One region of the Streptomyces sp. NPDC045022 genome, then DNA from elsewhere that is predicted to be linked to it. Evidence: riboswitches for the same ligand, from Rfam matches in the RefSeq annotation. Region 1 holds a riboswitch; each other region holds the start of a gene.
What was found. Region 1 has a riboswitch for cyclic di-AMP ahead of AC07C1_RS33245 (M23 family metallopeptidase). Riboswitches for the same ligand answer to the same signal wherever they lie in the genome.

Region 1 (6,913 bases):
TTGCCGCAGAGGCAAGAATGCGGCTCAATGGAGGCATGAACGCCTCAGACTCCGCGTCACCGGCGGACCAGGGCACGGACCTGCACGCCGTCGCGCCGCAGCTGCGCGCACTGCGCCGCCGTACCGGCCTCACACTGGAGGCCGCGGCCCACACCGCCGGGCTCTCGCCGGCCCACCTCTCCCGCCTGGAGACCGGACACCGCCAGCCCTCGCTGCCGATGCTCCTCGCGCTCGCCCGTATCTACGGTACGACCGTCTCCGAACTGCTCGGCGAGACGGGCGCCGGCCGGGACGCGATCGTGCGGGCCGCCGACATGGAGCCGACCCGGGCGGGCGGCTGGACATACGTCCAGGCCGGGGCGCCCGGCCGCGGCATGCAGGCCCTGCGGGTCAGCGTTCCGTACGGCTCCCAGGGCGACATCGTGCGCGTCCACCCGGGCGAGGAATGGCTCTACGTCCTCGCGGGACGCCTGCGGCTGCGCCTCGGCGACACCGCGCACCTGCTCGCGCCCGGCGACAGCGCGCACTTCGATTCGCTCACGCCGCACCGCCTCGCCGCCGAGGACCACGACGGAGTGGAGCTGCTGTTCGTCCATACCCTGCTGCAGAGCCCCACGGCCACACTGTGCCTGGGGCCGTTGACCGGAGAGCTGTCATGAGCGACTTCGAGGAGAAGTTCCCCCGTTCCCTGTGGGTCCGGCTGATCATCTACATCGCCCTCGGCCATGTCCTGGCCGCGTTCCTCTACCTGTTGTTCGCGGTGGGCGCCAAGGGCTGACCCGGCGGCCGACGTGGTCCGGCCTTCGCCGGACGGCAGCCCACACCCACATGGGGGCGGCGCAGGCGGCCCCGTGGCTCCCCCTCCGGTCAGTCCAGCAGGCGCTCGCGCAGTCGCTCGCGGGTGTCGGGAGTGAGGCCGAGGCCCCGCTCCAGGTAGGCGTCGACTCCGCCCCAGGTGTCCTCGATGCTCCGGAAGGCGGCCTCGAGGTACTCGGCGCGGGCGTCGAAGAGCGGGTTGAGCAGCTCCATCACCTCGGGGGTGTACGCGGTGTCCGGGCTGCCGGCGCGCCGCACCCGGTAGCGGCGGTGCTTGGCGTTGGACTCCAGGTAGTCGGCGACGATGGCCTCGCGCTCCACCCCCAGCGAAAGGAGCGTGACGGCTATGGAGATGCCCGCGCGGTCCTTGCCGGCCGCGCAGTGCATCAGGGCGGGCACGTTGTCCTCGGCGAGCGCGTGCAGCACCCGGGAGTGCTCGGCGGTGCGCTCCTTGACGATCGTCCGGTACGAGGCGATCATCCGGGCCGCCCCCTTGCCGTCGTCCAGGATCGCGCGCAACTGTTCGAGGTCGCCCTCGCGGACCATCTTCCAGAACTCGGCGCCGTCCGCCGGGTCGCTCAGCGGCAGGTTCACGTTCCGCACGCCGGGCAGCTCGACGTCCGGGCCCTCCAGCTTCTGGTCGGCCGCGTTGCGGAAGTCGAAGATCGTGTGCAGGCCCAGGGAGGAGAGGAAGGCCGCGTCCTCCTCGGTCGCGTGCGCCAGGTGCCCGCTGCGGAACAGCACGCCGTGCCGAACTCGCCGTCCATCCACGGTGGGCAGTCCGCCCACGTCGCGGAAATTGCGCACTGCGGCCAGCTCCGGCTCGGTCGACGGGACCTGCTGCGTCACGGGGGCTCCTCCCGGTCGGCCCCGCCGGCGCGGCTCGTCGACGGGCGCTCCGACGACCATACGACATTGCTTTCCTCGGGCAATGAGTTGTCCACAGGCATTGTCACCAGAGGCTGCGCGGCCTGATGATGTTCGCACTTGAGCGGATCTGTTGGCACCTGTGAGGTCTCGATGCTGGACATCGCCGAAGACGGTCGCACCTGGCTCCTGACGGGGCCCACCAGCAGCTATGCCCTCCATCTCACCGCTGCGGACGAACTGCTCCACCTGCACTGGGGCCCGCGGATCCGGCTCGCGGACGCCGAGGCGCTGGCGGTGAGCCCCCTGCCCGGCTACTGGCCCTTCGAATCCCCGCTCGACGGCCGCGAGGAGTACCCGGTCGAGGGCGGCCCCCGCTTCGTCCGCCCCGCCCTGTCCGTGCGCACCGACGAGCGCCGCGGCACGGAGTGGAGTTTCGAGGCGTACGACGCGGAGGGCGACGAACTGCGGCTGCGCTTCCACGACGACGGGCTGGCGATCACCCTGCACTACCGGATGCGCGGGGACGTCATGGAGCGCTGGGTGACCGTGGACAACGGCGGGCACGCGCGCGTGGAGCTGCTGCGGGCCGACGCCGCCACCTGGACCCTGCCCGACCGCGAGGGCTGGCGGCTGTCCCAGCTGCACGGCCGCTGGGCCGCCGAGTCCCGGCTCACCGCCGCTCCCCTCACCTACGGCGAGAAGGTCATCGGCAGCCGCCGCGGCCACACCGGCCATCAGCACCTGCCCTGGGTGGCGCTCGACACCGACGCCACCGAGGAGCGCGGCGAGGTCTACGGCTGCGCGCTCGGCTGGTCCGGCTCCTGGCGCATCGCCGTCGCCCAACTCCCGGACGCGCGCGTGCAGATCACCGGCGGCGCCGGCTACGACGACTCGGGCCTGCTGCTCCTGCCGCCGGGGGAGTCGTACACCACCCCTGTCTTCGCGGGGCTGTGGAGCGACGGCGGCTTCGGCGGCGCCAGCCGTACCTGGCACGCCTATCAGCGCGCGTACGTCATCCCGGACGCGGAGCGGGACCGGCCCGTTCTCTTCAACTCCTGGGAGGCGACGAACTTCGACATCTCCGCGGAGCAGCAGGCCGCCCTCGCCCGGCGCGCCGCCGAGATCGGCGTCGAACTGTTCGTGGTGGACGACGGCTGGTTCGGCGCACGTACCAGCGACCGGGCGGGACTCGGCGACTGGACGCCCAACCCCGACCGGTTCCCGCACGGCCTCAAGCCGCTCGCGGACCAGGTGCACGGCCTCAGCATGCAGTTCGGCATCTGGGTCGAGCCCGAGATGGTCAACCCGGACAGCGACCTCTACCGCGCCCACCCCGACTGGGTGCAGTACCAACCGGGACGGAAGCGGACGGAACTACGCAACCAGCTCGTTCTCAACCTCGCCCGCGAGGACGTCCGGGAGTATCTGTGGGAGCAGCTGGACGCACTGCTCTCCAGCGCCCCGATCGACTATGTGAAGTGGGACTTCAACCGCTGCTTCACCGACGCCGGCTGGCCCGGTGAGCCGTACCCGCAGCGCCTGTGGGCCGACCACGTCCGGGCCCTGTACGCCCTGCTGGACCGGCTGCGCGCGGCGCACCCCGGGGTCGCCTTCGAATCCTGCTCGGGCGGTGGCGGCCGGATCGACCTCGGGGTGATGAGCCGCACCGACCAGGTGTGGACCTCCGACAACACCGACCCGCTGGATCGGCTCGCCATCCAGCACGGCTTCACCCAGATCCACCCCGCCCGGGTCATGGCCGCCTGGGTCACCGACAGCCCGAACACGCAGCTCAACGGCCGGGTCAGCCCGCTGCGGTTCCGCTTCGTCAGCGCCATGGCCGGCGTCCTCGGTGTCGGCGGTGACCTCGCGGAGTGGAGCGGGGAGGAGCTGGCCGAGGCCCGGCGGTGGGTGGAGCTGTACAAGGAGATCCGCCCGGTCGTCCAGCGCGGCGAGCTGTACCGGTTGCGGCCTCCGGCGGGCGGCCTGAGTGCCGTCCAGTACGTCCTCGCGGGCGAGACGGTGGTCCTGGCCTGGCTGCAGGCGCAGAGCTACGGCGAGCCGGTGCCGGCGGTGCGGCTGCGTGGAATCGACCCGACGGCATCGTATGAATGCCGCGAAACGGGCGAAGTGCATCGAGGGGCCGTCCTGCTGCACCACGGGCTGCACACCGGGCTGAAGGGCGACCTGGATGCGACGATTTTCCGTCTGCGTCGCATCTGAGCTTTCTGTCCGTATTGGCGGCTTCATTCCAACTCGCTGTGGAATGAGGGGCTGTGGTGGCATGGCGCGTGAGGAGCGTCATATCGGTGACCGAGCGTCGCGCGTCATGTTCACGTAATTCTGGTGTGGAAGAGGGGAATCGTAGGGTGCGTGGGGCGGGAATTCACGGAGGGTGACCGCGCTGGTCCGCTTTCGATCTTCGGAAACGCCAACGGGGGGAACCGGCTGCTTGTTTCCGTGCGTCCTGCTCGCTTACGTTCGCCACCAATCCGGACGGAACGCCGAATCCTGCCGTCGCCCGGAGTCCCCACACACTTGACCCGTGTTCGGCAGGAGCGGGGGACCCACCAGGTACCACTGCCTGTCCGGTCTCCGCGACAGGCTAGGGGTGAAGCCGCGCGCCGCGCGACCGGGCAGCTCCAGCCCGAACCCGACAGCTGACCTCGCAGGCGTCGGAGAGGAATGCGCCATGCCCGCGAAGGGTAAGCACCGACGTCCCAAGACCCCGCGTTTTTCCCGCTCCATCGCCGTCGCCGGGACCGGTGGCGCCGCGCTGGCCCTGCCGCTCATCGGGGTCACCCAGGCGCAGGCCGCCACCCCGGCGCAGTCCGTCTCCGGAAAGGCCGTGCAGTCGCTTCCGGCCACGGTGAAGAAGGCCGCCGCTCAGCCGGATTCGACGGTGCGCACCTACACGGTGAAGTCCGGCGACTGCCTCTCGGCGATCGCCGACCAGCAGCACGTCAGCGGCGGCTGGCACCAGCTCTACGACGACAACCGGCAGGCCGTCGGCGCCGACCCGGCGCTGATCCACCCGGGCCTCGAGCTCACGCTCGGCAAGAAGGCCGCGCAGACCCGCACCGAGTCCGCCGCCCCGCGGGACTCCTCGACCAAGGCGCAGCACTCGGCCGCCTCGCAGTCCTCCCGGACGCAGGCCGCCCCGGCGGCCAAGTCGTCGGATGCCACCGCCTCGACGGCCGCCGCCACCGGCTTCACCCTCCCGGTGACCGGCGCCACCGTCGGCACCGGCTACCACGTGGCCGGCAGCATGTGGTCCAGCGGCTACCACACCGGCGTCGACTTCGTCGTCCCAACCGGCACTTCCCTGAAGGCCGTCGGCGCGGGCACGGTCGTCTCGGCCGGCTGGGGCGGCGCCTACGGCAACCAGGTCGTCATCAAGCTCGACGACGGCTACTACGCCCAGTACGCCCACCTGTCGCAGCTCTCCGTCTCGGCCGGCCAGACCGTGACCGCGGGCCGGCAGATCGGCCTGTCCGGCGCCACCGGCAACGTGACCGGCCCGCACCTGCACTTCGAGATCCGCACGACGCCGGACTACGGCTCCGACATCGACCCGCTCGGTTACCTCCGCCAGCACGGCGTCGCCGTCGGCTGAGGACCGCCCCGCCCCGAACCGCCTGCCTGACACGCCTCCGAAGGCCGGACCCACGATCCCCGGGTCCGGCCTTCGGTGTGGAACAACGGCACGCCCGCTGGGCTTCGGCCGCAACATGTCTGACGGCAGGCCTATTCCTGATTCGCAAATTATTTAAGGGTGTCTCATCTCACCGTTCGTCAACTCCGGCTTACGGTCGCGCAAGTCACATCCGAAGGTGAATCATGGTCCGACGTGGCAGACGATTCGAAGAATGACAACAGATCAGTGATCGGGTCGTACGTGGCGGTGGGGGACAGCTTCACCGAGGGCGTCGGCGACCCCGGCCCGGACGGGGCCTTCGTGGGCTGGGCCGACCGGTTCGCGGTTCTCCTCGCCGACCGGCGTCCCGAGGGCGACTTCCAGTACACCAACCTCGCCGTGCGCGGGAAGCTGCTGGACCAGATCGTGGCCGACCAGGTCCCCACGGCCGCCGGACTGGCCCCGGACCTGGTCTCCTTCTGTGCCGGCGGCAACGACATCATCCGCCCCGGCACCGACCCGGACGAGGTGGCCGAGCGGTTCGAGCGGGCCGTGGCCCGGCTGGCCGAGGTCGCGGGCACGGTGATGGTGACGACCGGCTTCGACACACGGGGCGTTCCGGTGCTCAAGCACCTGCGCGGCAAGATCGCCACGTACAACGGACACGTCCGCGCGATCGCCGACCGGTACGGCTGTCCCGTGCTCGACCTGTGGTCCCTCAGGTCCGTGCAGGACCGCCGGGCCTGGGACAGCGACCGGCTCCATCTCTCGCCCGAGGGGCACACGCGCGTGGCGCTGCGGGCCGGGCAGGTCCTCGGCCTCGACGTCCCGGCCGACCCGGAGCAGCCGTGGCCGCCGCTGCCGCCCCGGGGCACCCTGGAGGTCCGCCGCGACGACGTCCAGTGGGCCCGCGAGTTCCTCGTCCCGTGGATCGGCCGGCGGCTGCGCGGCGAGTCCTCCGGTGACCATGTGACGGCGAAGGGCACCCTGTCGCCGGACGACATCAAGTCGCGGATCGCCTCGGTGGCCTGAGGCCACCGGCCCCGCCCCGGACCGCGTACCCGGCGGTCCGGGGCACGACCGCATCCGGCCGGCGCACCGAGCCGGGCTCCGACGGGTAGTTCAGGCCCCTTTCCGGTAGGAACCCGAGCAACGGCTGAATCGTTCGGTCGGCCGATGGGGGCGTGATCAGGTCCGACGCGTGCGGAGCGCTCACCGCTCCCGTTCGGTCAGGGCCTTCCGGTCCAGCCCCAGCTCTCGGGCGAGGGCCTCGTCGGCCCATTCCTGCGCCCGGGCCCGCGGCACGGCGCCCGGGTACGACGTCAGCTGTACGGCCAGGCCGTCCAGCAGCGCCGTCAGCCGCAGCGCGGCACCGGCCGGGTCGGCGCACGCGAACTCGCCCGCCGCCACACCCTCGGCGATGACTTCGGCGAGCGCGGCCTTCCACTGCCTGTCGAGTTCCCGGGTGACCTCCCGCAGAGCGGGCTCCCGCAGGGCCACGGCCCAGCCCTCGATCCACAGCCGCCAGCCCTTGGCCTGGCCGGTGGGCGCGTACCAGCGCACCGCCGCCCGCAGCCGGCGCAGCGCGGA
Region 2 (6,913 bases), on a different contig from region 1:
CGGCGTCGAATACGACCGGGTCACACCCGGTGCGCCCGTCCCCGAGCCGCTGGAGATAACGGCCCACTCCCCCCTGGTGTGCGGTGGCCGCCGCAGCCACAGCGACTCGGCCTACTACACGGTCCCGAGCGGCGCGGGGGTGTTCGCCACCGGCACCATGCGCTGGGTGGAGGCCCTCATGGCCGGCACCCCCGACGGCGGCCGCGACCACGGGATGGATGCCCGTACCCGCACCTTCGTGACCCGCACGACGGAGAACGCCCTGCGAGCCTTCGCGGAGGGCCCCGCCGCCCGGCACCGCCCGGCAGCACGCCCGAACGTCAGCGAGGTGTACAAGGCCGGGGCATGAGGCCGCGGCCGCCGGACCGCGGCGCCCGCCCGTGGCTGTCGGCTGGAAGGGTGCCGTCCCGCGGCGCCGTAAAATCTGTCTTACTGTGTCTGACTTCCTCAACACCCCCGAAGCCCCTTCGTCGGCCCCGCACGCCCCCGGTGCCTCCGTCCGGCACACCCGGGCGAAGGGGGAGCCCCGGTTTCCCGACGGTCCGAAGGCCGATCCGGCCGGGTCGCACTTCGAGCGGCGGATCCGGAGTTTCCAGCCGCGCCGCAGCCGGGTGACGGCCGGGCAGGCCGACGCCCTGCAGCGGCTGTGGCCCAAGTGGGGGCTGGACATCGACGGGCAACGGGTGATCGATCCGGCCGAGCTGTTCGGGAACGGCAACCCCGTCGTGCTGGAGATCGGCTTCGGGATGGGCGAGGCCACCGCTCAGATGGCCGCCGCCGACCCGGACACCAACATCCTCGCGGTCGATGTGCATACGCCGGGGCAGGGCAATCTGCTCGCCCTCGCCGACCGGGACGGGCTGGCCAATGTCCGGGTGGGCAACGGGGACGCGATCATCCTGCTCCGGGAGATGATCCGGCCCGACTCGCTGGACGGGCTGCGCGTGTACTTCCCCGACCCCTGGCCCAAGAAGCGGCACCACAAGCGGCGGCTCATCCAGCCCGAGTTCCTGACGCTCGCCGCGACCCGGCTGAAGCCCGGCGCGCTCGTGCACTGCGCGACCGACTGGGAGCCGTACGCCGAGCAGATGCTCGAGGTTCTCGGCGCGCATCCCGACTTCGAGAACACGCAGGCGGACGGCGGTTTCGCGGCACGCCCCGCGTTCCGGCCGCTGACCCGTTTCGAGGGGCAGGGACTGGACAAGGGACATGTGGTGCACGATCTGCTCTTCCGGCGCGTACCGCACCACGACCGGTAGCCAGGTCCGGAAAACCGCGCCGGCCCCTCGTCGCGACACCGTTAGGGTCGATGCCGTGGCCACCAGTGCTCCGTACCCGATACCGCCCGCCAGCCCCGGCTCCGGGGCGCTCCGCCACCCGCACTGGTGGCAACGCGGATGGGTGCGGTACGGGGCGCTGATCACGCTGCTGGCGCTGTCCGGGCTGGTGATCCTCGCGCTGGTACGGCGCCAGACCGGCACGGAGGGGCTCCTGGTCGGGGTCGGACTGGCCGTGCTGCCCGTGCCCTGGCTGACAGCCGCCTTCCGGTGGCTGGACCGGGTGGCACCGGGCCCCTGGCGGAACCTGGTCTTCGCCTTCGCGTGGGGCGCCTGCGCGGCGGCGCTGATCGCCATCGTCGCCAACACCTTCGCGACCAAGTGGATCGCCACCGCCACCGCCGATCCGGTCGGTGCCGACACCCTGGGCGCCACCGTGATAGCGCCGGTCGTCGAGGAGTCCGCCAAGGCCGCGGCCGTACTGCTGGTCTTCCTCTTCCGCAGACGTGACTTCACCGGGATCGTGGACGGGATGGTGATAGCCGGGATCACCGCCACCGGGTTCGCGTTCACCGAGAACATCCTCTACCTCGGCACGGCCTTCGGGACCGACCAGGTCACCGGTGGCCGGGGCATCGCCTCCGTCACCGCCGCGACCTTCTTCGTACGCATCGTGATGTCCCCGTTCGCACACCCCCTGTTCACGGTCCTCACCGGCATCGGCTTCGGTATCGCCGCGCTGTCCGGGGAGCGGCGGCGGCTGCGGCGGGTGCTGCTGCCGGTCTGCGGGCTGCTGCTGGCGATGAGCATGCACGCCTTGTGGAACAGCTCCTCCACCTTCGGCCAGTACGGGTTCTTCGCCGTCTACGGCGGATTCATGGTGCCCGCGTTCGCGCTGCTGACCTGGCTCGCGGTCTGGACTCGGCAGCGGGAGCTGCGGACCGTGCGGGAGGAGCTGCCGCCGTATGTGCCGGCCGGGTGGCTGGGGCCGGCCGAGCCTTTCGCGCTCGGGTCGATGCGGGCGCGGCGGATGGCCCGGGAGTACGCCCGGCACCACTTCGGGGGGCGGCCGGCCGCGCGGGCGGTGGCTCAGTACGAGGCGTACGCCACCTCGCTGGCGCTCCTGCGGCACCGGGGGCGGCGGGGGCGGGCCGGGGCCGACTTCGTCGTACGGGAGCGGGAGTTGCTGACCGAGCTGTGGCTACGCAGGGGCATGGCGCGGCCGGCTCTGGAGTACGCGGCCGGGGCTTCCGTTCCGGCGCCGGTGTACTGGGCGCCGCCACCGTACGGGTATCCGGCGGCGCCGTACGGGTATCCGGCGGCGCCGTACGGGTATCCGGCGGCGCCGTACGGGTATCCGGCAGTGCCGTATCCCTCGTACAACCCGTATCGCGGTTAGGCGGGGGCAGCCGGACACCGCCGGACCGCCGGGCACCGCCGCCCTCGTGGCTGATCGCCGCCTGCGGCGGAGAAGGGCCCGCCGCGGGCGGAACCGGCGGCTGGGGTCAGGCCGATGCCTCCGTCAGTTTCCTCAGGTCCTCGTCCGTCAGGCTCAGCCGCGCCACCGCGAGCAGGGCCGGGAGCTGGTCGACCGTTCGGGCCGAGGCGATGGGGGCCGTGATCGTCGGCTGGGCCGCGAGCCAGGCCAGGGCGACCGTGGCGACCGGGGCGTCGTGGGCGGCGGCGATCTCGTCCAGGGCCGCCAGGACTCGCCGGCCGCGCTCGGACTCGGCGTGCTTCGCGGCCCCGGTGGCGCGGGCGCTGTCGACGGTCGTACCGGGGCGGTACTTGCCGGTGAGGAAACCCGAGGCGAGGGCGTAGTAGGGCACGGCGGCGAGACCCTCACGGGCGGCCAGGTCCTGCAGCGGGCCCTCGTAGGTGTCGCGGGAGACCAGGTTGTAGTGCGGCTGGAGGGCTACGTAGCGGGCCAGGCCCTCGCGGTCGGAGAAGTCCAGGGAGGCCTGGAGACGTTCGGGGGTGATGTTGGACGCGGCGATGTGCCGGACCTTGCCGGCCCGCACCAGCTCGTCCAGCGCGCCGATGATCTCCTCGACCGGCACCTCGGGCTTGTCGAAGTGGGTGTAGTAGAGGTCGATGTGGTCGGTGCCCAGGCGGCGCAGGGACGCGTCGGCGGCGGCCTTGATGTTGGCGGCGGACAGGCCCTGGTACTCGGGGTGCTGGCTGACCTTGGTCGCGATGACGACGTCGTCGCGGTTGCCGCGGGCCTTGACCCACTTGCCGATGATCGTCTCGGACTCGCCGCCCTTGTTGCCCTCGATCCAGGCGCTGTAGCTGTCGGCGGTGTCGAGGAAGTTGCCGCCGGCGGCTGCGTAGGCGTCGAGGACGGCGAAGGAGGCCTCCTCGTCGGCGGTCCAGCCGAAGACGTTGCCGCCGAGGGAGAGCGGGAAGACCTCGAGGTCGGAGGAACCGATTTTGCGCAGAGAAGTCATGCTCTACGTCAACGCCGGCGACGGATGATCTCATTCCGCCGCCGGCGCCGAGTTCCCGCGAAGGGATGCCCCGCGGTTCTTCCGGAGGGCCGCGTCAGGGGGTGAGGCCCTTGTCCCGCAGCCACGGCATCGGGTCGGTACCGGTGGCCTGCCCGCCCGGGTGGAGCTCCAGGTGGAGGTGCGGGCCGGTGACATTGCCGGTGGCGCCGACGCGGCCGATGACCTCGCCGGTGGAGACCTTCTGGCCGACCGTGACGTTGATCGAGGACTGGTGGCAGAACCACAGCTCGGTGCCGTCGTCGAGGGTGAGGACCGTGCGGTAGCCGTAGGCGCCGGCCCAGCCGGCCTGGGTGATCGTGCCGCTGTGGATGGCCTTGATGAGGGTGCCCGTGGGCGCGGCGAAGTCGAGGCCGGTGTGGTAGCCGGAGGACCACATCGAGCCGGCCTGGCCGAACGTCGAGGTGATCGTGTACGAGGACGTCGGCAGCGTGTACTGCTTGGCCAGCTCGGCCAGCCGCTTCTCCGCGGCGGCCTTCCTGGCGGCGGCCTCCGCCTTCTCCTTGGCGGCGGCGGCCTTGGCGGCGGCGTCCTTCTCCGCCTTGGCGGCGGCGTCCGCGGCCTGCTTCTCGGTGGCGGCGAGCGCGGCGGCGGTGGCCTTGCCGTCGGCCTTGCTCTGCTGCTGCTCGGCCTGGGCCATGATCCGGTTGCGCAGGGCCTCGCCCGCGTCGGTGTGCTGCTCGGCGTCGGCGGAGGTCACGCCCACGTCGCTGAGCGCGGTGGTGGTGGCCTCGGGCGCCGGGGCGGAGTCGTCCTCGAAGAGCGAGCCGACGGAGGGCAGGTCCGGCAGGGAGATGGAGACCGGCGGCTTGCCGGTGTTGGCGCTGGCCATGCCGCCCGCGCCGACCGCGGCCATCACGCCGACGCCGAGGACGGTGGAGCTGCGGGCGAATCCGCCGCGCTGCTTGGCGACACGGTGCCGGCCGCGGACCGGGGCGACGGAGTCCTCGGTCGGGTTCCACTCCTCCCAGGGGCCCTCCTCGGCGCGGTAGGAGCCGTAACCGAAGGTCTCGGTGTCGGCTTTCGCCGGTATGAACGGGGCTTCTGGGGCAGGGCGGTTGGACGCCACGCGGGCGCGCTCCTTTCCTTCCTCCGCCTACCGGGTTAGCTGACGGGTTCGGAGCAGGAAGGTCTCCTACGCGCGTAAACCGGACGTGGACTCAGCGAGTTCACATCGGCATCCGCGTGATTCACCCCAAGGTGGTGGTTCCCCGGTTCCCTTGCGGGATTCGGCGCGTGCGCACGGAGCCGCCTCTGGTGACGGCTGGGACGACCGCGCTGCGTTATCGAACGTTAATAGACGCGCCAGGCACTTTCCAAGCCGTTCGACTTGATCATCAGCATTTCCGGACGGGAACCTATCCATCATGACCGCTGCAAATCGGACGAGTTGACCGAGGCTCAGGAGTCACAGAAGTTTTGATGGTGACTCAGATGGTATGCGGACGGCGGTCGCCCGGTCACCGTCGGTGAGGGCACTCATCGCTGAGGGCACTCAGGGCTGCCGTACGGCGAGCAGCGCCATGTCGTCCGTCATGCCGCCGCCGGAGTGCCGCCTGACCTCCTCGGCGAGCCGGGCGAGGAGCGTGCCGGGGTCGCGGAACGTGCGTCCGGCGAGCCGTCGTTCGGGTTGATAGAACCGGCCGTGGGCGTCCCGGGCCTCGGACAGGCCGTCGGTGTAGAGCAACAGGGTGGCCCCGCTGGGGAAGCCGGCCTCCAGCGTCCGGTCGGGCCATATGCCGAGGTCGCCCATGCCGAGCGGCAGCGCCGGCTCGTGCGCGGTCAGGGTGCGCAGGGTGCCGTCGGCGTGCAGCAGCAGCGGGGCCGGATGGCCCCGGTTGACGACGCGTACGACTCCCTCGCCGTGCGGGAGTTCGGCGAGGACGGCGGTGGTGAACCCCTCGAACGCGTCGATGCCGTCCCGCCGGGTGCCCTCGCGGGCCAGCGCCCGCTCCAGCCGCTCGGCGACCGCCTCCAGCGTGGCCTCCCGCTCGGCCGCCTCCCGGAACGCCCCGATCAGCACGGCGACGGCGGCGACCGCGCCCAGGCCCTTGCCGCGCACGTCGCCGACGACCAGCCGGACGCCGTACGGGCTGTCCTGCACCGCGTAGAGGTCGCCACCGATGAACGCGTCCTGGCGTGCCGCCTCGTAGCAGGCGGCGATCTCGAAGCCGCCGATCCGCGCCGCCGGCTCGGGCAGGACGGCCCGCTGGGCGGCCTCGGCGATCTCCCGGGCGGAGGCCAGGCGCCGGTCGCCGCGGCGGACCACCCGGTTGATGGCGACGGCCAGCAGGGCGACCGAGGCCACGGTCACCACGTCCGTGACGGTGGCCACGACCGGGTGGGCGCCGGCCTGGGCGTGCACCGCGTAGACGGCGGCGAGGGCCACGAGGCCGGTCAGGACGGTGGTGCTCAGCGCGGCCAGGGGCGCGGCGATCAGCGGGGCGGCGGTGAAGAACGGGACGGCGGTGAAGTCCTCGGGGGTGAGCAGGCCGTAGAGGACGCCGCCGGCGATGAGCAGGGCGGGCAGGGCGCGGGCCAGGGTGCGCGGGCTCGGGCGCCGGGTCCGGTGCGCCGGTGCGGGTGCGTCGCCGAGGCCCGGGTCGGGCACGGGGTCGCCGGGAAGCCGGCCACCCGCCCTGGCGTACGCGTTCTGCTCCACCTCACCAGGGCGCACCGCTTGTCTCCCACGTGTCCGACGTACGTCCAGGTTTGCGGGCACAGGGGCGGGGGGCGACCGCTGTGGACCGACCGGATGACCAGCTGTGACGTATGCCACTTGGGCTCCCCGGACGCGAATCCCGGTCATCCGGGGAAAACACTCAGGGCCGGAATCCATGTGCTGGATTCCGGCCCTGAGTCTTCAGTAGCGGGGACAGGATTTGAACCTGCGACCTCTGGGTTATGAGCCCAGCGAGCTACCGAGCTGCTCCACCCCGCGTCGTTGTGTCTCTACTGTACGCCACGCGCAGGTCGGATTGCACATCGGTTCCCGCGGGCCCTGCTCACGCGGCCCCCCGGGGGGCGCGGTCACCCCGGCAGGTGGGCGTTCGGGGCCTTGGCGAGCGCCTCGAACTCCGGGAGTACGACGACCTCGGCTCCCCCGTCGAGCAGCACCCCCGTGCCGTC
Region 3 (6,913 bases), on a different contig from region 1:
GCCGAGCTTCACGGACTCGGTGGAGGTGGTGGCGTACGGCGTCGGGGAGGTGCTGTCGGCGGCCTGCTCGTCGGTGTGGCTCACGATGAAGCGGTTGCCGGTGAGGACCAGCACGGTGACGTGCCGGCGCACCTCGTTCTGGTCGAAGGTCGTCTCCTGGTGGACCAGGTACGACCGGATGGGCTCGCCGCCCACAGCGGCCTCCACCGCCTCGGCCACGAGGGCCGGGTAATAGCCGCTGCGCTCGATCGCCGCGCGCAGCCCCTGGGTCGTCGTACTGGTCTTGGCCATGGCGTCCATCCTAATCCGTGGGCAAGGGCGGTCCGGGCCAGTCACGCTGACCCGGGGCGGCCTGTGCACCCGCGCGCGGGTGCCTCCGCACGAGACCCGGGCGAAGGTGCACCCGCTCGGCGGCGACCAGGCAGGAGACGGGTTCACAGCCACCGGCGTCCGCTTCGAACGCGACGACAAGGGGCGCGTCCTCACCCAGCGCCCGCGCGAGGCGTGCCGTCTCCTGGGCCGTGGGCGGGCGGAAGACGGGGTCCTGGAAGCTCGGCGGGCAGGAGACGAAGAGGGGGCCGACGAAGACCAGCTCCAGACCGTGGTGGTGGGTGAGGTCGTACCCGGCTGCCAGACGCAGCTGCCCCGCGTCCCAGGCGATGACCTCCCAGTCCCACCAGCTGCCCTCGGGCAGCTCGCACCCGGCGATCTCCATGGGCCCCCTCCCCCGCTCAGTAGGCCGGCAGCCGGCGCGGGCCGAGGTCGTCGCGGGCGGGCGGCGGCGTGAGCCGTACGGTGGCGCCGAGGACGCTCACGCCGTGCGGGGCGACGACGACCGGCTCCAGGGTGACCGCGACCACCTCGGGGTGATCGTCCACGAGCCGGGAGACGCGCAGCAGCAGCTCCTCCAGCGCGGGGGTGTCGACGGGGGTGGAGCCGCGCCAGCCGAACAGCAGCGGTGCCGTGCGGATCGACCGCACCAGCGAGGTCGCCTCCCGGTCGGTGACCGGGACCAGCCGGTGCGCCATGTCCCCGAGCAGTTGCGAGGCGGCCCCGGCGAGCCCGAAGGACAGCACGGCACCGGCCGCCGGGTCGATCACGGCGCGTACGACCGTGTCGACGCCACGCGGTGCCATGGCCTGCACCACCGGGCGCAACTCCTCCGGCGCCCCGAACAGCTCGGTCAACTCGGCGTACGCCCGGCGCAGTTGCTCCTCGTCCGCGAGGTCCAGGCGTACGCCGCCCAGGTCGGCCCGGTGCCTGAGGTGCGGGGCGGTCGCCTTCAGGGCCACCGGGTAGCCGAGGGTGCGGGCGGCGTCGGCGGCGGCATCGGGTGTGGGCGCGGGAAGCGCGCGTCGCACCCGGATGCCGTACTTCCCGAGCAGCTCGCAAGTCTCCCCGTCGGAGATCGTGAGCCCCTCCCCGCGCGCGAGCAGCTCCCCGATCAGCCGGGCGGCCCCCTTCTCGTCGATGTCGTCGTACTCCGGCACCTTCCCCGGGTCCATGGCCTCGCGCCGCCACTGTCCGTACTTGACGGCCTCGGCGAGGGCGCGGACGGCGCGTTCGGCAGCGGGGTAGGCGGGGATGAGCCGGGGGCCCCCGGGGGGCGGGCTCGTCAGGCCGGCTTCCGCGGTGGGTGGCCGTTCCGCGGGGCGCTGGGAGGTTCCCCGCTCGGGCGAAGCCGGGAGGGGGTGCGGGTGGGCACCGCCGTCGGTGCCGGACGCCCTGTCGACGGCCTGGGGTGCGGTGCTCGCCGCGGCCGACAACGCCTCCGCGAGCCCCCCGAGTTCCACGTGCACCACCAGGACGGGCTTGCCCGGCACCGCGGCCGCCGCCGACCGCAGTGCCTCCGCCAGTTCCGCGTCCCCCGGCGACCCCTCCCCGATCGCCGGGATCGCCGTCACCACGACGGAGTCGCACGAGTCGTCGGCCAGCGCTCGTGCCAGCGCCCGGTGGAAGTCCTCCGCCGTCGCCCCGGTCGTCAGGTCCAGCGGGCGCGACGGCCGCAGTCCCTCCGCGAGGCAGCGGTCGTACGTCAGCACGCCCAGCGACTCGGAGTTGCCGAGGATCGCCACGCGCGGCCCGGCGGGCAGCGGCTGCCGGGCGAGCAGCAGGCCCGCGTCGACCAGCTCGGTGATCGTGTCGACCCGGAGCACCCCGGCCTGCCGGAGCAACGCGGAGACGGTCGCGTGCGGCAGCCGCGTGGCGCGCACCGCGTGGCCCTGCGGCGCGGCCCCCGTCCCCTGGACCACGACCAGCGGCTTGGCCGCCGCGGTCCGCCGGGCGAGCCGGGTGAACTTGCGGGGGTTGCCGATGGACTCCAGGTACATGAGGACGACGTCGGTCTCGGGGTCGTCGTACCAGTACTGGAGGACGTCGTTGCCGGAGACGTCGGCGCGGTTGCCGGCGGAGACGAAGGTGGAGACGCCCGTGACCCCGGTGACCCCGCCTCCGCGCCGGTGCAGCCGGGACAGCAGGGCGATGCCGATGGCGCCGGACTGGGCGAACAGCCCGATGCGGCCGGGGCGGGGCATCTCCGGGGCGAGGGACGCGTTCAGCCGGATGTCCGGGGCGGTGTTGATGATCCCGAAGGCGTTCGGGCCGATGATCCGCATGCCGTACGCGCGCGCCTGCCGGACGAGGGCCCGCTGCCGTTCGCGCCCCTCGGGACCGCTCTCGGCGTATCCGGCGGAGAGCACGACGAGTCCCTGGACGCCGTGCTCGCCGCACTCGGCGACCACCCCGGGCACGTACTCGGCGGGCACGGCGACGACGGCGAGGTCCACATGTCCCTCGATGTCCCGCACCGAGCGGTGCGCCGGCACCCCGTCGACGTCCTTGAGGTCCTCGGGGAAGGCCTGGTTCACGGCGTGCAGGCGGCCGGGGTAGCCGGCCTCCCGGAGGTTGCCGAGGACGCTGCGGCCCACCCCGCCGGGGGTGCGGCCGACGCCGACGACCGCCACGGAGCCGGGCACGAGGAGCCGCCGTACCGAGCGGGCCTCGGCGCGCTGCTCCCTCGCGCGCTGCACGGCGAGGGAACGGTCGGTGGGTTCGAGGTCGAACTCCAGGCGGACGACGCCGTCCTCGAAACTGCGCTTCTGGGTGTAGCCCGCGTCCGTGAACACCTTGATCATCTTGGTGTTGGCGGGCAGCACCTCGGCGGCGAAGCGGCGGATGCCCCGCTCGCGGGCGACGGCCCCGATGTGTTCCAGCAGGGCGGAGGCGACCCCGCGGCCCTGGTGGGCGTCCTGCACCAGGAAGGCGACCTCGGCCTCGTCCGCGGGCGCGGAGGCGGGCATCCCGTCGGTGCCGATGCGGTCATAGCGTACGGTGGCGATGAACTCGCCGCCGATGGTGGCGGCGAGCCCCACCCGGTCCACGAAGTCGTGGTGCGTGAAGCGGTGGACGTCCTTCGCGGAGAGCCGGGGGTACGGCGCGAAGAAGCGGTAGTACTTCGACTCGTCCGAGACCTGCTCGTAGAAGCTGACCAGACGGTCGGCGTCGTCGACGGTGATGGGCCGGATGCGCGCGGTGCCCCCGTCGCGCAGTACCACGTCCGCCTCCCAGTGGGCGGGGTACACATGCCGGTCCTGCCGGTCCGCCGAGGTCTGCATGGGCCCCAGAGTACGGCTCGCGTACGACAACGGCGCGAGGCAGTCTGTGGAGGACGACAAGCCTGACCGAGGCCGCGGTCCGGCGACACGCCGGAGGGGACGAAGGTCCGCTCCGGGCATGCTTCGCGATATGGGAAACTGGTCTAGACAACCCTGAAGAGTGAAGGGCAGCAACACATGGCTGAGCGCCGCGTCAACGTCGGCTGGGCCGAGGGCCTCCACGCCCGTCCCGCCTCCATCTTCGTCCGAGCCGCCACGGCCGCAGGCGTCCCGGTGACGATCGCCAAGGCCGGGGGCAACCCCGTCAACGCGGCCTCCATGCTGGCCGTCCTGGGCCTGGGCGCCCAGGGTGGCGAGGAGATCGTCCTCGCCTCCGACGCCGAGGGCGCGGACGCCGCCCTGGACCGCCTGGCCAAGCTGGTCGCCGAGGGCCTGGAAGAGCTGCCCGAGACCGTCTGAGCGCGTCGCGCGCTCACACCGGAGCCGCGTCGGCCCTTCGGGGCGGCGCGGCTTCGCCGTATGCGCAGCACACTTCCGCTCCATTTGCCGACGATTTATGGCCGGCCCGCGTACGGCACCTCTCGTGAATTACGGCACGCCGGAATTCAGGCAGCGGAAAACACCGCTCCGCAGAATAACTCTTCTTTGTATACGACGTCCGTGTTAATGCCGCCGGCCCGACGTGTTTACGGCATGTTGCGAAGTCCTCACACGCTGCGCGGCCCCGGAAAAGCGAAGGCGGTGCGCGGCCGTGGTGCGCTCGGTGTGCAGCGCCGTGACCGCCCGCGCCCGCTCACCGTCGCCCCGTGCCACCGCGTCCACGATCGCGCCGTGCTCCGCCCAGGACTCCAGCGGGCTCGGCGGCGCCTCCACCACATACATCCAGGCGATCTTGTGGCGCAGCTGGGTCAACATGGAGGTCAGCGAGGGGCTGCCGGAGGACTGGGCGAGCGTCTCGTGGAACCAGCCGCCCAGCGAGCGCAGATCCTCGCTGCTGCCCCTCCTGGCCCGCTCCTGACCCAGCCGGACCAGACCGCGCAACACCTTGAGATGGGCCTCCGTGCGCCGCTGTGCGGCCCGCGCGGCCCCGAGCGGTTCCAGGAGCATGCGCATCTCCAGCAGGTCGGCGGCCTCCTGCTCGGTAGGTTCGGCCACGCACGCGCCAGCGTGCCGGCGGGTGACCACGAAGCCCTCCGCCTCCAGCGTGCGCAGGGCCTCGCGGACGGGGACGCGCGAGACGCCGTAGCGGCGGGCCAGGACTTCCTCGGTGAGGCGGCTGCCGCGACCGTAGACACCCGCGACGATGTCGTCCCGGATCGCCGTGCACACCGAGTGCGCCGGAATACGCATGCCCGACCTCCGCCTTAATCCCCGTGAAACGTCGACGATGGACGTGTGTTCCGTGACTCTATTCCAATGAACCGGAATTTCCGACGGCGGGCCGGAATCCATGGATATTTTTTGGACAGCGGACTGGGCGGACACTGCGAAAAACGACGAAAGCCCCGGCTCGGTGGAGCCGGGGCCTCGCGTGCCGTGCGACGGAGGGTCAGACGTTGACGCCGTGCTTGCGGAGGTAGGCGACGGGGTCGATGTCGGAGCCGTAGTCGGGAGTCGTACGGGCCTCGAAGTGGAGGTGCGGGCCGGTGACGTTGCCGGTCGCGCCGGACAGGCCGATCTGCTGGCCCGGGACGACCCGCTGGCCCACGGTGACACCGATGGACGACAGGTGGCCGTACTGGGTGTACATGCCGTCGGCCATCCGGATCACGATCTGGTTGCCGTACGCGCCGCCCCAGCCGGTGGAGACCACGGTGCCGGAGCCGACCGCGTGGACGGTCGTGCCGCTGGCCGCGTGGAAGTCGATGCCGGTGTGCGAGCCCGAGGACCACAGGGAGCTGCTGGCCTGGTAGCCGGTGGAGACGTAGGAGTGCGCGATCGGGGCGACGAAGGCGTTCAGGCGCTTGCGCTCGGCCTCTCGGGCGGCGCGGGCGTGGGCCTCGCGCTCCTGCTTGACCTTCTCGGCTGCCGCCTTGGCCGCGGCCTCCTCGGCCGCCTGCTGCTGGGCGGCCTGCTTCTGGGCGGCGGCCTGCTCGTCGATCTGCTCGGCCACGTCGTCGCTCGCGGCGATGACGGGTGTGAGACCGGTCTGTTCCACGGAGTTCTCGGCGGCGAGCGCCGGGGATGCGGCGAGGGTGCCGATGACACCGGTGGTGGTGAGGGCCGCGATACCGGCCGCCTGAGCGGTGGTCCGCTTGACCCGGCCGGGCTTGCGGTGCTTCCCGGTGGCGCACATGAACGCCATGAAGTGGCTGGTCCTTTCCTTCCTTCTCGCCTACCGGGTTAGCTGACGGGTTCGGAGCAGGAAGGTCTCCTACGGACCCCCTCGCTCTCGCGCGGGCGCCCGATTCACCCCAGGGGACGGTGGGTCCCCGGCTCCCCTGGCTCGCGCCGTACGGGGACTCGGCGATGGCTGCCCGGTGCCGCGGGTGCGGCGCACTGCCTGACGAACAGCCCGGACGACGCTACGAAAGCTTGCTTTCAATCCTCAAACGAATCCGGGTTTTTGTAGCGCATCCCACAGGTCAGACAGGCAACCTCCGTCCCAAATCGGGCATCTGGGGAAGCGAGTGGAACAACAGAGGGCCCTGCCGACCCGTGAGTCGGCAGGGCCCCACGCGCGCGTGCCGCTACTCCGCGGCGACGACGGTGACTTCGCCGATGCCCAGCGCCTCGACCGGCGCCTTGATCCGGGCCGCGTCACCGACGAGGACGGTCACCAGCCGGTCCACCGGGAAGGCGTTGACGACGGCCGCGGTGGCCTCCACCGTGCCCGTCGCGGCCAGCTGCTGGTACAGCGTCGCCTGGAAGTCGTCGGGCAGATGCTGCTCCACCTGGTCGGCCAGGGTGCTCGCGACGGCCGCCGCGGTCTCGTACTTCAGCGGCGCCACACCGACGAGGTTCTGCACGGCGACGTCCCGCTCGGCGTCGGTCAGGCCCTCCGCCGCGAGGGTGCGCAGCACCTTCCACAGGTCGTCCAGCGCGGGGCCGGTGTTGGGGGTGTCCACGGAACCGCTGATGGCGAGCATCGAGGCACCGGTGCCGTCCGGGGCGGACCTCAGGACCTGCCCGAAGGAACGCACGCCGTAGGTGTAGCCCTTCTCCTCGCGCAGGACGCGGTCCAGGCGGGAGGTGAGAGTGCCGCCGAGGCAGTAGGTGCCGAGCACCTGGGCGGGCCAGACGCGGTCGTGCCGGTCCGGGCCGACCCGGCCGATGAGCAGCTGCGTCTGGACGGCTCC
Region 4 (6,913 bases), on a different contig from region 1:
CCGCCCCTGGCCCGGGCGGCGGTGGGAAGCCGGTCACCTGGGGGAGGACGCTAGGCCGGTCTGTGACGAGTGGGTAACGCGGTGTACGAAACTGGCCTCGACGGACCAAGGTGTGACCGGATGTGACCGTGTTGCCCGGGCTGAGTCGTCGTCTTCACGGAGCGTGCTGACCGAAGCGCCAAAAGCGGGACAGCTCGGAGATGTGGGCTGCTATGGGTCGCATATATGCAAGATCCACGGCCTCGCGGACGGACCGCTGGGACATCGGCGTCGGGCCCGGTCACGGAAGACGAGAACGCCCTCGTTAGGCTCCGGCTCCATGGACCTACTCATCCATCTCTTCGTCGGCCTGCACATCATCGGCATCGCCGCACTGCTCGGCGGTTTCCTCACCCAGATGAAGGCCATGGGGCAGGGCACGGCCCGGTTCGTCCCCGGCATGCTGCACGGCGCACTGACCATGCTCGTCACCGGCGTGGCCCTGGTCGGCCTCAACCAGGCCGACGACCACCATGTCAACAACATCAAGATCGGCGTGAAGCTGGCCCTGCTGATCGTGATCCTCGGCCTGGTCTACGTGAAGCGCGACGAGGAGCGGGTCGACAAGCGGCTCTTCGGGCTGGTCGGCCTGCTGACGACGGCGAACATCTTCATCGCCGTGCTGTGGACCTGACGGTCGGTCCACGTGGTCGCCGGCACGGGCCGCGAGCACCGCACCGGTGGCGGCCGCGAGCCACGCCGCCACCGCCACCCACACCAGCACCCGTCCCGGCCCCTTGAGCCACGGGACGTCCACGGTGGCCGCGACGGACAGCCTCGCCGCCGCCGTCATTCCCATCGGGAACACCGTCGCCCACCAAGCACGTCGTAACCGGGCCGCGGCCCGGGCCGCCTCGGCCGCCAGCGAGATAAGCCCGAGATAGCAGACGAGGTCCGCAGGACGAAGTCGGCGCCCAGCGCCACCCAGGCGACGCCGGCCATCGCCGGCGCCACCCGCGAGACCGTCTCGTCGCCGGCCAGCTGCAGACCAACCGACAGGATGCCGGCCGCCAATCACGGCGGCCCCGGACGCGGGAGGCCGCCCCGCCCACCACGCGCGCAGACCTGAGATGCCGGGCATGCGCCCGATGCCAGGCAGCCGCGCGCACCCAGCCGGGCCGGGCACGCGCGCGTGGAACGCAAACCGCCGGTACGCGCGCGTGGAGCGGACCCGCCGGTACGCGCGCGTAGGCCCGACCACGTGAGGCGCGCTCAGGCCGGCCGCACCACGCTGTGGATGATCGATTCGCCACCGCGGTCCACGGATTCCTCGCGGACGTACGCGCCGGGTTCCGGGGCGTGGATCATCATCCCGTCGCCCGTGCAGAGGCCGACATGGCTGCTGTCGTCGTGGAAGAAGACCAGGTCACCGGCGCGCGCCTCGGTGACGGGGACCGGGCTGCCCGCGGCGGCCTGGGCCTGGGCGGTACGCGGGAGGGTGACGCCGGCGGCCTTCCACGCGGCCTGGGTGAGGCCGGAGGAGTCGTACGAGCCGGGCCCGCTGGCACCGCTCACGTACGGCTTGCCGATCTGGGCCCGGGCGAAGGCGATCGCCTTCTCGGCCTTGGTTTCCTGCCGCGGGCCCGGGGATCCGTAGGCCCGTGGACCGGGCTCCTCCAGGCGCCGTCGGCCGAGCCCGGCCGGCCGCGCGCCCTGCTGGGCCGTGAGCCGGGACAGCAGCTCGCGCGCGGTGGCGAGCTTGTGCTGGACGGTGGCCTTCGCGGCCTTCACGTCGTAGTGCGAGGACGCCGGCGCCTCCGGGCTCCTGGTGGTCTTGCCCCGCTCGGCCGCGTCCTTCACGCGCGAGGCCAACCGGTTCATCACCCTGCTCTGGGCGAAGTGGTCCTGCGGATACTCCGAGAGGAGAGAGGCGGCCGTGTCCGGGGTGGCCGCGAACGGAACCAGCCCCTCCCGGGCCTTGGCGAGCCGGCTCGCGCGCCGGGCGCCCTCCTGACGTGGGTCCTCGCCGTGCGGCCGCCGGGCGGCCGCCGGTTCCTCCTCCGGCGCCGAGTCGGCCTGGCGGTAGAACTCGTCGATCTTCTTCTCGATCTCCTCCAGGCTCGGCCTGCCGTCGTCGGCGGCGGCCTCGGCCGTCTGGGTCAGGACGGCCACGGAGGTGAATGCGGCGGTGGCGAGGGCGGGGCCGCGCAGGCCCGGTCCACGGGTGCCGCCGGGGCGCGGCTTGCGGTGCGACGCCAAGGGAGGCGACTCCTTCCAACGTGCCGCCTACCGGGTTAGCTGTCGGGTTCGGGCGCGTGCTTCGGAAGGGTTGCCCTACGGCGTCGTCCCGGGCGGGAGTCGGCCGATTCACCCCAGGATCGGTGGGTCCCCGGCTCCGGGCACCGTGGGGGGCGCACCGGACTCGGCGGAGGCCGCGCGGCCCGGCGACGTTCGCCGGAGAGGGGTCGTGCGGCCTGACGGAAACCTAACCAACTCGTGTGTCTCTTGTGAAGGTTGGTGCGCAGTATGTCCGATACATTTCTGTGACCTGATGCAGGTTTCATGTGGGCGTGACCAGGTGCTTCCTCAGCGTGAGGGGAAAAGGGGGCAGGTGGGGCGAGGATCCCACTCCGGGACCGCACCCCATGCGGACCCCACCCGAGACGTCCGTGTTCCGGGGACCGCGACCGGTTGTCGGTGGGGAGCCCTAGACTCGTAGAGCGATGAGCAGCCTTTTTGACGACAGCTTCCTGGCGGACCTCCAGCCCCCTCGCGGGCACGAGGAGGAACCCCCGCCACCGCCCGAGGACGATCACGCTCCGGACGCGCTTCCGGACGATCTGTTCGGCGGGAAGTTCGACGTGCCGCCGGACCGGGACGCCTACTACCGCGACGGCGCCCCCCGCCCGGCGATCGACGCGGCGGCACTCCTGGAGGGGCTGAACGACAACCAGCGCGCCGCGGTGGTGCACGCCGGCTCCCCGCTGCTCATCGTCGCCGGCGCCGGCTCCGGCAAGACGCGCGTGCTCACCCACCGCATCGCCCACCTGCTCGCCGAGCGGAACGTACACCCGGGCCAGATCCTCGCGATCACCTTCACCAACAAGGCCGCGGGCGAGATGAAGGAGCGCGTCGAGCAGCTCGTCGGCCCGCGCGCCAACGCGATGTGGGTGATGACCTTCCACAGCGCGTGTGTCCGGATCCTCCGGCGCGAGTCGAAGAAGCTCGGCTTCACCTCGTCCTTCTCGATCTACGACGCCGCCGACAGCAAGCGCCTGATGGCCCTGGTCTGCCGCGACCTGGACCTCGACCCCAAGCGGTTCCCGCCCAAGTCCTTCAGCGCCAAGATCAGCAACCTGAAGAACGAGCTGATCGACGAGGAGGACTTCGCCGCCCAGGCCACCGACGGCTTCGAGAAGACCCTCGCCCAGGCCTATGCGCTCTACCAGTCGCGGCTGCGCGAGGCGAACGCGCTCGACTTCGACGACCTGATCATGACGACGGTCAACCTGCTGCGTGCCTTCCCGGACGTCGCCGAGCACTACCGCCGCCGCTTCCGGCACGTCCTGGTCGACGAGTACCAGGACACCAACCACGCGCAGTACGCGCTCGTGCGCGAACTGGTCGGCACCGGCGAGCGCGCCGCCGAGGACGTCGACACCCCGCCCGGCGAGTACGACCTCCCGCCCGCCGAACTCTGCGTGGTGGGTGACGCGGACCAGTCGATCTACGCTTTCCGCGGCGCGACGATCCGCAACATCCTCCAGTTCGAGGAGGACTACCCGAACGCGACGACGATCCTGCTGGAGCAGAACTACCGCTCCACGCAGACCATTCTGTCCGCCGCCAACGCGGTCATCGAGCGCAACGAGTCCCGCCGCCCGAAGAACCTGTGGACCAACGCGGGCCACGGCGCGCGGATCACCGGCTACGTCGCCGACACCGAGCACGACGAGGCCCAGTTCGTCGCCGACGAGATAGACCGCCTCACGGACACGGGCGAGGCGAAGGCCGGGGACGTCGCCGTCTTCTACCGCACCAACGCCCAGTCCCGTGTCTTCGAAGAGATCTTCATCCGCGTCGGCCTGCCCTACAAGGTCGTCGGCGGCGTCCGCTTCTACGAGCGCAAGGAAGTCCGGGACGTCCTCGCCTACCTGCGCGTCCTCGCGAACCCCGAGGACTCGGTGCCGCTGCGCCGCATCCTCAACGTGCCCAAGCGGGGCATCGGCGAGCGTGCGGAGGCGATGATCGACGCCCTCTCCCAGCGCGAGAAGATCAGCTTCCCCCAGGCGCTCAAGCGGGTCGACGAGGCGTACGGCATGGCCGCGCGCTCCACCAACGCGGTCAAGCGGTTCAACGCGCTGATGGAGGACCTGCGCACGATCGTCGAGTCCGGCGCGGGACCGGCGACCGTCCTGGAGGCGGTGCTCGAGCGCACCGGCTATCTGGCCGAGTTGCAGGCCTCGACCGACCCGCAGGACGAGACCCGCATCGAGAACCTCCAGGAACTCGCGGCCGTCGCCCTGGAGTTCGAGCAGGAACGCGGTGAAGGTGAGACCGGCACCCTGGCCGACTTCCTGGAGCAGGTCGCCCTGGTCGCCGACTCCGACCAGATCCCCGACGAGGAGGACGGCGACGGTGTCATCACGCTGATGACCCTGCACACCGCCAAGGGCCTGGAGTTCCCGGTCGTGTTCCTGACCGGCATGGAGGACGGCGTCTTCCCCCACATGCGCGCCCTCGGCCAGACCAAGGAGCTGGAGGAGGAGCGGCGCCTGGCGTACGTCGGCATCACACGCGCCCGGGAGCGGCTGTACCTGACGCGGTCGACGATGCGCAGCGCCTGGGGCCAGCCGTCGTACAACCCGCCCTCCCGCTTCCTGGAGGAGATCCCGGCCGCCCATATGGAGTGGAAGCGGACGGGTGCGTCGGCGCCGTTCTCCTCCGGCCCGGCCTCGGGAATCGCGGCCTCGCTGTCCTCGAGCCGCTCGCGCTCCTCGGCGTCGGGCGCATCCGGGTTCGCCACGCGGCGCACCGCGGAGAAGCCGGTGGTCGCGCTGGCCGTCGGGGACCGCGTCACCCACGACCAGTTCGGGCTCGGCACGGTCGTCGGGGTGAAGGGCACCGGCGCGAACACGGAGGCGACGATCGACTTCGGTGACACCAAGCCGAAGCGGCTGCTGTTGCGGTACGCGCCGGTGGAGAAGCTCTAGACGAAGTGAGCCCCGCCGGTCCGGCGGGGCCCGTACCGGCAGTGGCTCAGGTCGGGTCCAGCCCGTGGCTGCGCAGCCACGGCAGGGGGTCTATGGCCGCCCCGGCCGCCGGCCGTACCTCGAAGTGCAGGTGCGGACCGGTGGAGTTGCCGGAGTTGCCGGAGTAGGCGACCGGCTCGCCGGCCTTGACGGTCGTACCGGAGGCCACGCGGTAGCTGGACAGGTGGCAGTACCAGGTCTCCGTGCCGTCCTTCGCCGTCACGATCAGCATGTTGCCGTAGGCACTGTTCCACTTGGTGGTGACGGTGCCGTCGGTGGCCGCCATCACCGTGGTGCCGTAGGAGACGGGGAAGTCGATGCCGGTGTGCACCGACATCCAGTTCACGCCCGCCTGGCCGAAGTAGGCGCTGAGCCCTCTCTGCGCGACCGGCAGCACGAACTTGGGGCGCAGCCGCTCCTTGAGCGCGGCCTCCGCCGCGGCCTTCTTCTTCTCCAGCTCCTGCTGCGCCTTGAGGTCGATCCGCTCCTGGGTGCGGCTGGCCCGGTCGGCGAAGTCGTCGGCCCCGGCGGAGAGGGTCTTGAGCTGGGTGTCCAGCTTGCTGTTGGCGACCGACGGCTGCACCCCGTGCGCGTCCGAAGCGGAGGCGGTGGCGGTGGCGTCATGGGAGTCGTCGGCCAGGGCACCGACCGAGGCCGCGGCGATCCCGGCCACCCCCATCACACAGGCCGAGGGCACCGCGACGGTGAGCAGCGCTGAGCGCTTGGCGGGCGTACGACGCCGGGAACGCGCCGCGCTGCGCGAGCCCGCGCGGGTCACCGGGGCCGGGGTGACTTCTTCCTGCCCGTCCAGCAGGCCGTGCGTCACGGGCAGTTCACCGGTGGTGGTCGACTCGTCCTCGTCGCCGTGCTGTTCCTCGCACGCGGTTTCCCGGTACGCCGACTGCGCGAAGGCCGCGGTCGCCTGCGCGTCGCCGACCTGCTCGAACGTGGCGGTGGCCTGCTGGTCGAACGGTTCGGCAACCTGCTCGGGCTCCGTCGGCACGGCCTGGCCGGCCGCGTTCCACTGCGTGGCGTCGTACGCACCCGTGTCATAGGTCTGGGTGCCCCACTCCCACTGCTGGGTGGGGTCGGCGCCGGTGGACTGGTCGGGCTGGAGCCAGGCGCTCGCGTCCCACTGACCGCTCACGTCGTTCCCGGTGGACTGCGCGGGGACCGTCCAGGCGGTGGTGTCGTACCCACCGGAGTCGTAGGCGGTGTGGTGCTGGGCCGCGTACGGGTCGTGGGTCAGGGTCTGGCCGGTGCCGGTCTGCCACTGCGTGGTGTCGTACGCGCCGGTGGTCTGCTCGCTTCCCGGAAGACTGCCGAAGAGGGGGTCGTTGGCGAAGGCCGTGGTGCCGGTGGAGCCGCTCGCAAAACCCGTGGCGTCGTAGCCACCGTACGTGGTGAGGTCGTCGTAGGGAGCTTCCGGTGTGCCGTACGGCGCGTGGTGCGCGGTGGAGGCGTCGGAAGCCGGGGCCGGGGTGGTCATGATCCCCGACGGGTGACGGTCGTTCACCAACTTCTCTTTCGCCTCGACAACAGGGGCTGCCAGAGCAGTGCGGCGACTGTACCCGGCGGTACGCGGGCGCGACAATCTTCGGCTGGTTTCGTGTGGGCCGGAAACGGGCATTCGGCCGTGTTTCGGGGGACGCCGGACGTGAGTTTGGCCTGGTGTTCGAAGG

Region 2: another riboswitch for cyclic di-AMP. It lies ahead of AC07C1_RS08725 (M23 family metallopeptidase); the one in region 1 lies ahead of AC07C1_RS33245 (M23 family metallopeptidase).
Region 3: another riboswitch for cyclic di-AMP. It lies ahead of AC07C1_RS05495 (M23 family metallopeptidase); the one in region 1 lies ahead of AC07C1_RS33245 (M23 family metallopeptidase).
Region 4: another riboswitch for cyclic di-AMP. It lies ahead of AC07C1_RS29110 (C40 family peptidase); the one in region 1 lies ahead of AC07C1_RS33245 (M23 family metallopeptidase).

What each region holds. Positions count from the first base shown of each region.
Region 1 covers NZ_JBWKIR010000026.1:88,375-95,287, reverse strand. The annotation lists gene AC07C1_RS33265 (helix-turn-helix domain-containing protein) at 36-659, shown strand; gene AC07C1_RS33260 (DUF6126 family protein) at 656-778, shown strand; gene AC07C1_RS33255 (tyrosine-protein phosphatase) at 868-1,665, opposite strand; gene AC07C1_RS33250 (alpha-galactosidase) at 1,837-3,909, shown strand; cyclic di-AMP (ydaO/yuaA leader) riboswitch at 4,212-4,376, shown strand; gene AC07C1_RS33245 (M23 family metallopeptidase) at 4,379-5,302, shown strand; gene AC07C1_RS33240 (SGNH/GDSL hydrolase family protein) at 5,570-6,355, shown strand; gene AC07C1_RS33235 (TetR/AcrR family transcriptional regulator) at 6,536-6,913, opposite strand, start outside.
Region 2 covers NZ_JBWKIR010000004.1:18,421-25,333, forward strand. The annotation lists gene AC07C1_RS08705 (N,N-dimethylformamidase beta subunit family domain-containing protein) at 1-349, shown strand, start outside; gene trmB (tRNA (guanosine(46)-N7)-methyltransferase TrmB) at 435-1,259, shown strand; gene AC07C1_RS08715 (PrsW family intramembrane metalloprotease) at 1,315-2,676, shown strand; gene AC07C1_RS08720 (aldo/keto reductase) at 2,783-3,727, opposite strand; gene AC07C1_RS08725 (M23 family metallopeptidase) at 3,822-4,853, opposite strand; cyclic di-AMP (ydaO/yuaA leader) riboswitch at 4,863-5,029, opposite strand; gene AC07C1_RS08730 (PP2C family protein-serine/threonine phosphatase) at 5,280-6,461, opposite strand; tRNA gene AC07C1_RS08735 (tRNA-Met) at 6,652-6,725, opposite strand; gene AC07C1_RS08740 (dihydrofolate reductase family protein) at 6,815-6,913, opposite strand, start outside.
Region 3 covers NZ_JBWKIR010000002.1:490,068-496,980, forward strand. The annotation lists gene AC07C1_RS05470 (DUF5998 family protein) at 1-291, opposite strand, end outside; gene AC07C1_RS05475 (hypothetical protein) at 302-715, opposite strand; gene AC07C1_RS05480 (bifunctional acetate--CoA ligase family protein/GNAT family N-acetyltransferase) at 732-3,614, opposite strand; gene AC07C1_RS05485 (HPr family phosphocarrier protein) at 3,792-4,073, shown strand; gene AC07C1_RS05490 (GntR family transcriptional regulator) at 4,278-4,964, opposite strand; gene AC07C1_RS05495 (M23 family metallopeptidase) at 5,164-5,919, opposite strand; cyclic di-AMP (ydaO/yuaA leader) riboswitch at 5,933-6,093, opposite strand; gene AC07C1_RS05500 (M16 family metallopeptidase) at 6,305-6,913, opposite strand, start outside.
Region 4 covers NZ_JBWKIR010000020.1:12,691-19,603, forward strand. The annotation lists gene AC07C1_RS29105 (hypothetical protein) at 320-673, shown strand; gene AC07C1_RS29110 (C40 family peptidase) at 1,252-2,238, opposite strand; cyclic di-AMP (ydaO/yuaA leader) riboswitch at 2,247-2,417, opposite strand; gene pcrA (DNA helicase PcrA) at 2,703-5,192, shown strand; gene AC07C1_RS29120 (M23 family metallopeptidase) at 5,239-6,747, opposite strand.